3 regions of the Bacillus sp. DU-106 genome follow, and region 3 is predicted to be linked to each of the others. Evidence: riboswitches for the same ligand, from Rfam matches in the RefSeq annotation. Region 3 holds a riboswitch; each other region holds the start of a gene.
What was found. Region 3 has a riboswitch for thiamine pyrophosphate ahead of tenA (thiaminase II). Riboswitches for the same ligand answer to the same signal wherever they lie in the genome.
Positions count from the first base shown of each region.

Region 1: it holds a riboswitch for thiamine pyrophosphate, as region 3 does, so the genes downstream of both, tenA (thiaminase II) here and tenA (thiaminase II) in region 3, are expected to answer to the same signal.
Region 2: it holds a riboswitch for thiamine pyrophosphate, as region 3 does, so the genes downstream of both, thiM (hydroxyethylthiazole kinase) here and tenA (thiaminase II) in region 3, are expected to answer to the same signal.

Region 1 is NZ_CP026607.1:738,604-741,949, forward strand. It holds gene C3Y97_RS03840 (SH3 domain-containing protein) at 1-739, opposite strand, end outside; TPP riboswitch at 1,009-1,120, shown strand; TPP riboswitch at 1,181-1,284, shown strand; gene tenA (thiaminase II) at 1,370-2,065, shown strand; gene C3Y97_RS03850 (ABC transporter ATP-binding protein) at 2,034-2,783, shown strand; gene C3Y97_RS03855 (ABC transporter permease) at 2,783-3,346, shown strand, end outside.
Region 2 is NZ_CP026607.1:412,937-416,282, forward strand. It holds gene topB (DNA topoisomerase III) at 1-1,786, opposite strand, end outside; TPP riboswitch at 1,996-2,108, shown strand; gene thiM (hydroxyethylthiazole kinase) at 2,181-2,990, shown strand; gene thiE (thiamine phosphate synthase) at 3,006-3,346, shown strand, end outside.
Region 3 is NZ_CP026607.1:2,470,691-2,475,157, forward strand. It holds gene C3Y97_RS12585 (homoserine dehydrogenase) at 1-310, shown strand, start outside; gene pdxR (MocR-like pyridoxine biosynthesis transcription factor PdxR) at 400-1,848, shown strand; gene C3Y97_RS12595 (D-alanine--D-alanine ligase) at 1,853-2,767, shown strand; TPP riboswitch at 2,841-2,946, shown strand; gene tenA (thiaminase II) at 3,074-3,763, shown strand; gene C3Y97_RS12610 (DUF3937 domain-containing protein) at 4,161-4,424, shown strand.

The sequences.
Region 1 (3,346 bases), 1.7 Mb from region 3:
CTGTTTTAGCTTGTGGTTGATTTTGTACTACATAGTGTTTTGCTACATATCCGTATCCTGTGCCAAAACGAATTTTATACCAAGTACCTACAGTTTCTACTACTTGTACTTGAGTACCGTTTTGTAATGAACCGAGTAGAGCGCTACTTGTACTAGCGGTGCTACGTACATTTAGATTAGGTGTTGCAACAGTATATTTTGTATTATTTTGAACGGTGATTCCTTTTACTAAGGGTTGTGAACCATTAGAGATGAATGCTTTTTGTACGTAACCTGTTTGGCCATTATGTGATATTTTATACCATTCGCCTTGATCTTCTTGAACGGTAATAAACTTACCATTTGGTAATACATCTAAAATGGAAGATTCTAAATTAGGTTCAGAGCGAACGTTTAATGCATTAGCATTAACGATGTATTGATCATTAGATTGAAGTTTGTTTTTTAGTAAAATAGCATCTTTTTGTACATAACCTACTTTATTATGAACAGATACTTTATACCAACCATTAGTTGTTTCAATGATGTTCACTTTTGTATTAAAGCGAATTGTATCAATTGATGTGCTTTTTACGTTATCTTCTGTATGTAATGCTACTTGATCGACTTTGACATACCCAGTTTTAATATTAGATAATTGTTCAGCGTTTGCTTTTTGTACATTTGTTTCACCCATAGAAGGAAGTAAAGAAGCAATCGCTACAGTAGTTGCTGTTAAAGCAGTAGCTTTCATATTCATGGAATAGAGACCTCCTCTAGTTGTATAGTTGTAATTTTATTATAGTATAAAGATATAATATAGTGGGGGTATTCACATAAATGTAATATGAAATCAATATAAAAATAAATTTTTTGAGGATAATGATTCCTTTTTATACAATTAATTGGGGTTTTATTTTCTAAAATAGAATGTATGTATTGTATAATTTTGATATTATGTTGATAATTAAGAAAATTAAAAAAGTTGATGATGTCTTATTAGGGTGTTATACTGACAGTGATAATTTTATAGTTTGCTAGGAGAGCTGGTGTTGCCAGCTGAGAGTAGGCCGTAAGCCTTTGATCCTTTTTATTACCTGATCTAGATTATGCTAGCGTAGGGAAGCAATTCGGACACTAACAATGAGTCCCCGTTTCTTTGCGTATAGAAACGGGGCTTTTTTATTTGAAAATTTCATATTGAAACCACTAGGGGTGCTTGACTTGCTGAGAGAGGAATAATCCTTAACCCTTACAACACCTGATCTAGGTAATACTAGCGAAGGGAAGTGGAACATCGAATAAATGTATAACTTTATTTGCTGTAACCACTTCTTATATATAGAAGTGGTTTTTTATTTAGATACATATATTGAAAGGGGATAGAGAAATGAAATTTTGCGATAGATTATTAGAAACTGTGCAACCGGTTTGGGAGATGAGTCATAATCATCCGTTTGTAGTGGGTATGGGAGATGGCACGTTAGAAAAAGATAAATTCCAGTATTATATTATTCAAGATTATTTATATCTGCTAGATTATGCAAAGTTATATGCGATTGGTGTTGTAAAAGCAACGAATCCACAAGTAATGGGAAAGTTCGCTGAACAAATTGATGGTATATTAAATGGCGAAATGACAATCCATAAACAATATGCAAAAAGACTTGGAATTTCTATAGAGGAGATAGAGTCTGCGAAACCATCTGCTAAAAATTTAGCTTATACAAATTACATGATGTCTGTATCTCAAAATGGCACACTTGCGGAATTAATAGCAGCGCTTCTTCCATGTATGTGGAGCTATTGGGAAATTGGAAAGCGTTTAAATGATATTCCTGGAGCAAGAGATCATGAGTTTTTTGGTGAGTGGATTCAAGGATATAGTTCGGAAGAATACGGTAATCTTTGTATTTGGTTAATAGATTTATTAAATGAAATGGCAGTTGGAAAGTCTGAGAAAGAACTAGAAAGATTAGAGGAGATCTTCTTATATTCCAGTCGATTTGAATATTTATTCTGGGATATGTCCTATCGTAAGGAGATGTGGGGATTTGAGGAGCAAGAACATACTACAGTTTCATAATGTTTCTTTTCATTACGATGAGAAACCAATCATCCATGAATTAAATGCTTCTATATATGAGAAAGAGTTTGTCAGTATTATCGGACCGAGTGGATGTGGAAAAAGTACTTTATTTCGCCTTATTACAGGTCTAGAAAAGGTAAGTACTGGACAGATAGAATTGACAGAAACAAAGAACCATCCTGTAGGATATATGCCGCAAAAAGATATGCTTTTGCCGTGGAGAACAATTATTGAGAATGCTGCCCTGCCGCTAGAGTGCCAAGGTGTACAGAAGAAAGAAGCAGAAGTAAAGGCAAAGGAACTGTTACATAAATTTGGTTTGCAAGGGTATGAGCAAAAATATCCGAAAGATTTATCTGGTGGGATGAGACAACGTGTATCTTTTATTCGAACTTTATTAACAGGCGGGGAGATATTGCTGTTAGATGAACCATTTAGTGCGTTGGATGCTTTAACGAAGACCTCTTTGCAAGAATGGTTGTTTGAACAATGGCAAGAGTGGGAAAAAACAATTTTATTCATTACTCATGATGTTGAAGAAGCGTTATTTCTTTCAAACAGAGTTTTAGTAGTGGAACAGCAGCCGATAACGACTTTGACTGAGCGGACTGTACCGCTTGATCATAACAGAACACGAAAAGATTTATATAAACCGGAAGTATTAGCGCTGAAAGATGAGCTTCTTAGTATGTTACAAAGGCAGGTACTTGTGTGATGAACCGATTGAAAGAATTAGTTCCTGCTATTACACTTTCTAGTATTTTACTAGCTGTGTGGGAAATAGGAGCAAGAATTGTAGATGAGATGTACATTTTACCGTCACCGTCTGCGATTGTAATGAAGATATGGAAACTAAAAGACATATTATTTACAGTTCATTTACCTGCAACGTTATACGTCGTTTTAATAGGTGTTGTTATCTCTATCGTATTAGGTGTAGGGCTAGCGATGTTAATGAATGCGAGTACATGGATGGAAAGAGCATTTTATCCATTATTAGTTGCTTCACAAACGATTCCAATTACTGCGCTTGCTCCGCTATTTGTTTTATGGTTTGGATATACAATTTGGAGTAAGGTTGTTGTCACAGTTTTAATTACGTTTTTCCCAATTGCGGTCAATACGTATGATGGACTGCGTAGTACGAAAAAAGAATGGGAGGAGCTCTTAGTTACATATGGAGCAACAAAAAGAGATATTTTTCTTAAATTAAAGTTGCCGTCTGCTCTTCCTTATTTTTTCTCAGCTTTAAAAATTGCAGTTCCGCTTAGTGTTATC
Region 2 (3,346 bases), 2.1 Mb from region 3:
CAGAAACGATTTCTTTCGTATAGTTCTTCATTTCAGAAATGAATACTTCTTTTTTCAATTTACCTTTTGCGATAGCCTCAAGTTTTTGTTCCCATTCACCAGTTAGTGTAGGAGATTTTAATTCTTCTGGTACTAAATCAAGTAACTGGCGACCTTTTGAAGTAATGTGAATATCTTTACCGCGTTTTTCAATTAAGAATGAATTGAATAGCTTGTCGATAATGTCTGCACGTGTCGCTACAGTACCTAATCCACCAGTCGATTTTAACGTATCAGCAAGTTGTTTATTTTGCGTATCCATATATTTTGTAGGATTCTCCATTGCTGAAAGTAAAGTCGCTTCGTTAAATCGTGCAGGTGCTTTTGTTTGACCTGATGTTTGCATAATTAACTTTACAGCTAATGTATCGCCTTTCTCAATGTGAGGTAGAAGTTGCTCTTTTACGTCATCAGTTACATCATCATCTTCAAAGCGATTTTCATATACTTCTTTCCAACCGGCATGTAGAATTGTTTTTCCGCGCGCAATGAACGTTTCATTGCCAACCTTTGTGCGTAACGTTAGTTGCTCATATTCGAATGCCGGGAATAACACAGCTAAGAAACGTTTTACAACTAAATCATAAATTTTGCGTTCTTTATCTGTGAATGCTGAGAAGTTAACGTATCCTTCTGTTGGAATAATCGCATGATGATCGCTTACTTTACTATCATCAACAAATGATTTGTTAGGTTTGATAGGCTTTTGTAATACTTTATGTGCGAAGGGACGGTATTCTCCAACACCACATGCTTTTAGACGTTCTGGAAGTGTTCCAACGATATCAGATGAAATGTAGCGTGAATCTGTACGAGGGTACGTTAGTACTTTATGCTGTTCATACAATTTTTGCATAATATTTAATGTTTCTTTAGCAGAGTAACCGAACTTTTTATTCGCATCACGTTGCAATTCAGTTAAATCGTAAAGACCAGGAGAGAATGACTTCTTCTGTTTCTTATCAATTTCCAAAACAGTAGCATTTTGTTTATCTAAACGTTTTACAATACCATCGATTTTTTCTTTATTAAAACTACGGCTATTGCCATTTGCATCTTGCCAAGTAAGTTTGAGCTTCTCCATTGTTTGAGCTTCGATGCCGTAGTAAGTTTGTGCTTTGAAGTTCTTTATTTCATCCTCACGACTAGCAATCATAGCAACAGTAGGGGTTTGTACACGGCCGCAATTTAACTGGGCATTAAAGCGAGTCGTTAAAGCACGAGTTGCATTAAGACCGATATACCAGTCAGCTTCTGAACGCGCAACTGCTGAAGCGTATAAATTGTCATAGGCTTTACCTGGTTTTAAATTTGCAAAACCATCTTTAATTGCTTTATCGGTTACAGAAGAAATCCATAAACGTTTGATTGGTTTATTTAGCTTAACTTTATCGATAATCCAGCGTGCGACTAATTCCCCTTCACGTCCAGCGTCTGTTGCTACAATAATTTCATTTACATCTTTTCTAAGTAGCTGACTTTTTACAGCATTAAATTGTTTACCAGTTTGTTTAATAACCGTTAATTTCAAACGCTCAGGTAGCATCGGTAAATCTTCTAAATTCCACTTTTTATATTTCACATCATAACTTTCTGGATCTGCTAATGTAACGAGATGACCTAAAGCCCAAGTTACAATATATTTACTACCTTCAAGATAGCCGTTTCCTTTTTTATCACACTTCAGTACACGAGCAATATCTCGTGCAACGGAAGGTTTTTCAGCGATTACAACGCTTTTTGACATATTAAAAACATCCTTTCAAATTTCCATAAGTTAAATATAGCATACATCTTCTTGAGATTCAGTTTCGCTCCATATTTCAGCTGTTTTTAATGGAGTTAACAAAATCCCAACTGATTAAAGTTTCACTTTATCAGTTGCCTCTATATCAAATAGAAAAGTAAAGAACTTGTTATTTTACTAGAATAAGAGTAGACTTTGAAGTAGATGAATAAGAAACACATGGGAGTTTGTGGATACAAACTGAGAGTATGGCTACTAGTCCGTCATTGACCATTTGAACCTGTTGGATAATGCCAGCGTAGGGAGAGTGTAAAAGCACATATTCAGGCACTTTGCGTACGCGCAAAGTGTCTTTTTGTGTATCTCCCATCATTATAGTTAGGAGATGAAAAGGATGAATATGAAAGAAATTAGTAAAGTAGTGGATTTGGTGAGAGAATCTAATCCGCTTGTTCATAATATTACAAATGTTGTTGTAACAAATTTTACTGCTAACGGTTTGTTGGCACTTGGGGCATCGCCTGTAATGGCGTATGCGAAAGAAGAAGTAGCAGAAATGGCTAGCATTGCTGGAGCGTTAGTATTAAATATGGGGACACTTCGTCCTGAAGAAGTAGAAGCGATGTTACTCGCGGGTAAATCAGCAAATGCGAACAATGTGCCAGTACTATTTGATCCAGTTGGTGCAGGAGCAACTTCGTATCGAACAGAAGTTGCGAGACATATTCCGGCTGAAATTGAGTTAGCAATTATCCGCGGAAATGCAGCTGAAATAGCAAATGTTATTAATGAGAAATGGGAAATTAAAGGGGTAGACGCTGGTACTGGAAATGGCAATGTTGTAAGTATTGCAAGGCAGGCAGCAGATGAACTAAATACAGTTGCGGTCATTACTGGAAAAGAAGATGTTGTTACAGATGGAAAGAGAACTATTGTTATTCGAAATGGTCACCCTATTTTAACGAAAGTTACGGGAACAGGTTGTTTACTAACTTCTGTAATAGGAGCATTTGTAGCAGTGGAAAAAGATTATGTAAAAGCAGCAGTAGCAGCATTAACGTTTTATGGTGTAGCTTCGGAACTGGCAGCTGCTAAGACCGTGGAAAAGGGACCTGGTAGTTTCCAAATTGAATTTTTAAATCAGTTAGCGAATACTACTTCTAGTGATATTGAGAAGTATGGAAAGATTGAGGAGTTAGAGTAAGAGGGAGTGAAAGAAATGGCACGCATTGAAATAGATAAAATGTCTAAGCTATTGCAAGTGTATTTTATTATGGGAAGTAATAACTGCACGAGGGATCCTTTAGCTGTATTGAAAGAAGCGTTAGATGGTGGAGTGACAATTTTTCAGTTTCGCGAGAAGGAGGAAGGTTCTTTAATCGGAGAAGATAGAGTGCGCTTTGCAAAAGAATTGCAAACGCTTTGTAAGGAATATAGTGTTCCTTTCATTGTAAATGATGATGTAGAATTAGCCATTGAATTAGATGCAGATGGTGTTCATGTAGGACAAGATGATGAAGGAATTACATCTGTTCGTGAAAAAATGGGAGATAAAATTAT
Region 3 (4,467 bases):
TGATATACATATAAAAGGAATCGAGCACGTTACAAAACAGCAAATTCGAAATGCTAAGGAACAACATAAAATTATTAAATTAATAGCATCAACATATAAGGATGAGGGAGGCAATGTGAATTTAAATGTTGAACCGTGCCAAATAGAAAAAGATCATCCGTTAGCAAAAGTAAATGGAACCGAAAAAGGAATTACGTTCTTTACAGATACGATGGGACAAGTTACTACAATTGGTGGGGCTTCTAATCCAAGAGGCGCTGCAGCTGCAGCTTTAAAAGATGTAATAAACTTATATCGAAAAGATTTGTAAGACCGTACCGCCCTTTATAAAAAATACATATGCCGTGGACCTTTTGAGAATGAAATAAATATGCAAAAATGATTGCAGGGGGTAAGAAATTGTTTAAGGATTTTAAAGTTGTTAAAGAACGTCCCGTTTATATTCAATTGAAAGATTATTTGAAGAAAATGATTATGAAAGGGCATTTGCTCGGGGATCAAAAAATCCCATCAACAAGGGAACTAAGTGAATTACTAAGTGTGAGTAGAAACACTGTACTCGCTGCTTATGCAGATTTAGAGCAAGAAGGACTCATTTATGCAGTTAAAGGAAAAGGGAACTTTGTTGCCAAGGTGGATATATCTAACACTTCGTCTGTTGAAATAGATTGGAAAAATAAACTTAATACAGTGACCGCATTAGCGGACGAATTAGATTTAATGAAACATGGTGTTCGTTGGGAAAAGGGAATGATTGTTTTTAATAGTATAGCCCCGGATGAGAAGCTATTTGATGTTGAAAATTTCAAAAGAGCTTTTCTTACTCGTATGTCCATTGAAGGGGACATCGTATTGAACTACGGATATGCAAAGGGATATAGACCGTTAATGAATTATTTACTTCATTACATGGAAATGAAAGGTGTAGACATTTCGAATAAAGATATTCTAATTACAAATGGATTTACAGAAGGATTGGATATTGTACTCTCTTCTTTATCAAAAAAATCCGGTCGTGTCATTTGTGAGAATCCAACTCACCATGCTGCACTTAAGCTTTTCCGTTTACATGGACTTGAAGTTCATGGGATTGATATGCATGAGGATGGTATTGATACGAATGAAGTTGAAAAAAGTTTGCGTGAAAAAGATTTTGATTTTGCTTATTTAATTCCTTCTTATCATAATCCAACCGGTATTGTTACGAGTTCAGAGAAAAGAACGGAATTGATGAGGTTATTCTCAAAATACAACGTTCCTATTATAGAGGACGGATTTAATGAAGAATTACGTTATTCAGGTTCACATTTAGCTCCATTATTAACTTTTGCGGGAGCTGGCAATAATGTGATTTATATTAGTAGCTTTTCAAAGGTGCTTTTCCCTGGTTTACGTGTAGGCTGGATTATTGCAGATAAAGAGCTGATTCATTATTTAGAAAGCGTAAAAAGAGCAAGAACGATTCACACATCTACGCTAGATCAAGCTGTTCTGTTTCAATATTTACATGAGGGATATTTTGAAAAATATTTAAAAAAGGCAAGATCTGTTTATAAGAAAAAATATGAGTTAGCTGTCGGGGCATGTAACCAGTACATTCCTTTTAAAAGAATGACTGGAGATGGTGGACTTCATTTATTTATAGAGCTAGAAGAGCATATGAATGCCCGCACACTTTTACAAAAGTGTTATGAGAAAGGCGTTACGTTTTCACCTGGAGATGTTTTTTACTCTGATGGAGAAGGAGCAAACACTTTCCGATTAGGGTTTTCGCGCTTGAAAGAAGAAGAAATAGTTCGTGGAATTAAAATAATTGGTGATACATTAAAAAATGAAATTTGGAGTTGAGAAAATGAAAATCGGTGTTATTATGGGCGGGGTATCGTCTGAAAAACAAGTTTCAATTATGACGGGGAATGAAATGATTGCTCATTTAGATAAAAATAAGTATGAAATAGTTCCAATTACATTAAACGAAAAAATGGATTTAATTGAAAAAGCGAAAGACATTGACTTTGCATTGCTCGCATTACACGGAAAATACGGAGAAGATGGGACAGTTCAAGGAACACTGGAGAGTTTAGGGATTCCTTATAGCGGAAGTAATATGTTATCTAGCAGTATATGTATGGATAAAAATATTTCGAAAAAGATTTTACGTTATGAAGGTGTAGAAACACCAGATTGGATTGAACTTACAAAAATGGAGGATCTAAATCTTGATGAGTTAGATAAGTTAGGATTTCCATTAGTGGTAAAACCAAACTCTGGCGGATCGAGTGTCGGGGTGAAAATCGTTTACAATAAAAATGAATTGATCTCAATGCTAGAAACTGTATTCGAATGGGATTCTGAAGTAGTAATTGAGAAGTATATAAAAGGTGATGAAATTACATGTTCTATTCTGGATGGAAAACAGTTACCTATAGTTTCAATTCGACATGCAGCCGAGTTCTTTGATTACAATGCAAAATATGATGATACTAGTACCGTTGAGGAAGTTATCGAACTTCCAGCAGAAATTAAGGAACGTGTAAATAAAGCTTCACTGACTTGTTATAAAGCATTAAAATGTAGTGTTTATGCAAGAGTTGATATGATGGTGAAGGACGGAATTCCATATGTAATGGAAATTAATACATTACCAGGGATGACACAATCAAGCCTATTGCCCAAAAGTGCAGAAGCAGCGGGAATTAGTTATAGCAAACTATTAGATATGATTATTGAAACATCATTAAAAGTTAGAAAAGAAGAAGGGTTTTAAGGAGATTATATAACGAATTTTTTTGACAGTTTCACGAAGTATGCTATGATGAATACATTATAAAAACAAAATATTTATCCACTAGGGGGGCCTTTTATAGGCTGAGATCAAATGTGATTTTGAGACTCTTAGTACCTGATCTGGTTAATGCCAGCGTAGGGAAGTGGGAAAGACGTTGCTATTTAATGAGTAAATAAATACTGTCAATTTCACTTTCTTTACGCCTGTAAAGAAAGTTTTTTTATTTTACAGCTTTAATAATTGTGGATAAATACTTATATTTTATACATTATTGGAGGGATTTAAATGACTTTTTCACAATCATTACGTAAAGAAGTAGATTCAATTTGGGAAGCGAGTTTTAACCATCCTTTTGTAAAAAAACTTGGTGAAGGAACATTAGATTTAGCTAGTTTTCGCTATTATGTGCTTCAAGATTCATATTATTTGAGTCATTTTGCTAGAGTACAAACTTTAGGAGCTGCAAAAGCTCTTGAATTAGAGACGACAGCTCGTATGGCACATCATGCTCAAAATACATATGAGGCCGAGTTATCTTTACATGAGAATTTTGCTAAAAAACTAGGGATAACGAAAGAAGAAAAAGATAATTTTATTCCTGCGCCAACTGCATATGCGTATACTTCACATATGTATCGTGCTGCGTATGAAGGGCATTTAGGAGATACCATTGCAGCAATTTTACCTTGCTATTGGTTGTATTATGAAATTGGCGAACGCTTAAAAGAGTGCCAGCCGGAAGAGCCAATTTATAACGAATGGATTTCTGCTTATGGATCTGATTGGTTCCGTACGCTAGTTGAAGAACAAATTACACGTTTAGATACTATCGCTGAAAAAGTAACAGAGGCAGACCGCAAACGTATGAAACAGCATTTTATTATTAGCAGTCAATATGAATATTCATTTTGGGAAATGGCTTATACATTAGAAAAGTGGCCAGTGGATACAGACGTAAAAGACGTAATTGGATAAAGAATAGAAGTAATGTTATAGATAGGTCTGGATCATACCTATCTATATATTTTTTCTTGTCAAATTTGCGTAAAGTTATTAGTGCTACGGATATGGCGAAATAGAATATCGATAATTTAGCTCATTTACTTGTCTACGCATTAACTGGATAAACTTCTGTCACATTTATTTTACAATTAAAGAACGTAAATGTTGGTGGTATGAAGTTAAATAAGAAAAGAAACCCGAGCTATTAGCTGTAACGGAGTTGTTTTTTCTTCGCAGGAATTCCTAAATTATCATGGAGTGTTGTTAATACGATATGCAAATATGCATATCGTATTTTTTTGAGTTCTTTATGTGTTAAAATTAGATATAAAGATATAGAAATATAAAGAAGCAAAAGCAGGAATATCCAATGAATTTTGAGAGGTGTTATATGTTTACAAATAAGAAATTAATTCGATTTGGTTTATCGTTGTTTGTATTTTTAGGGATAATTAATTTTACAATCAGCTATTTCCAAACATATCTTGAAACAGCAGCAGATATTAAATGGGTAATTCCAGAAATTTGGAAAACTATTTTGCTAGATGTTCCTCAAGGTATACTTGTTCTTTTAGGCGCAATTGCTTTATATGATTTCACAAAAGAGGCATCACAAAAAGACGCATCAATCTAAGTGTGTCTTTTTTCAATTAGCAATTTCATAGAGAGTTTTGCTG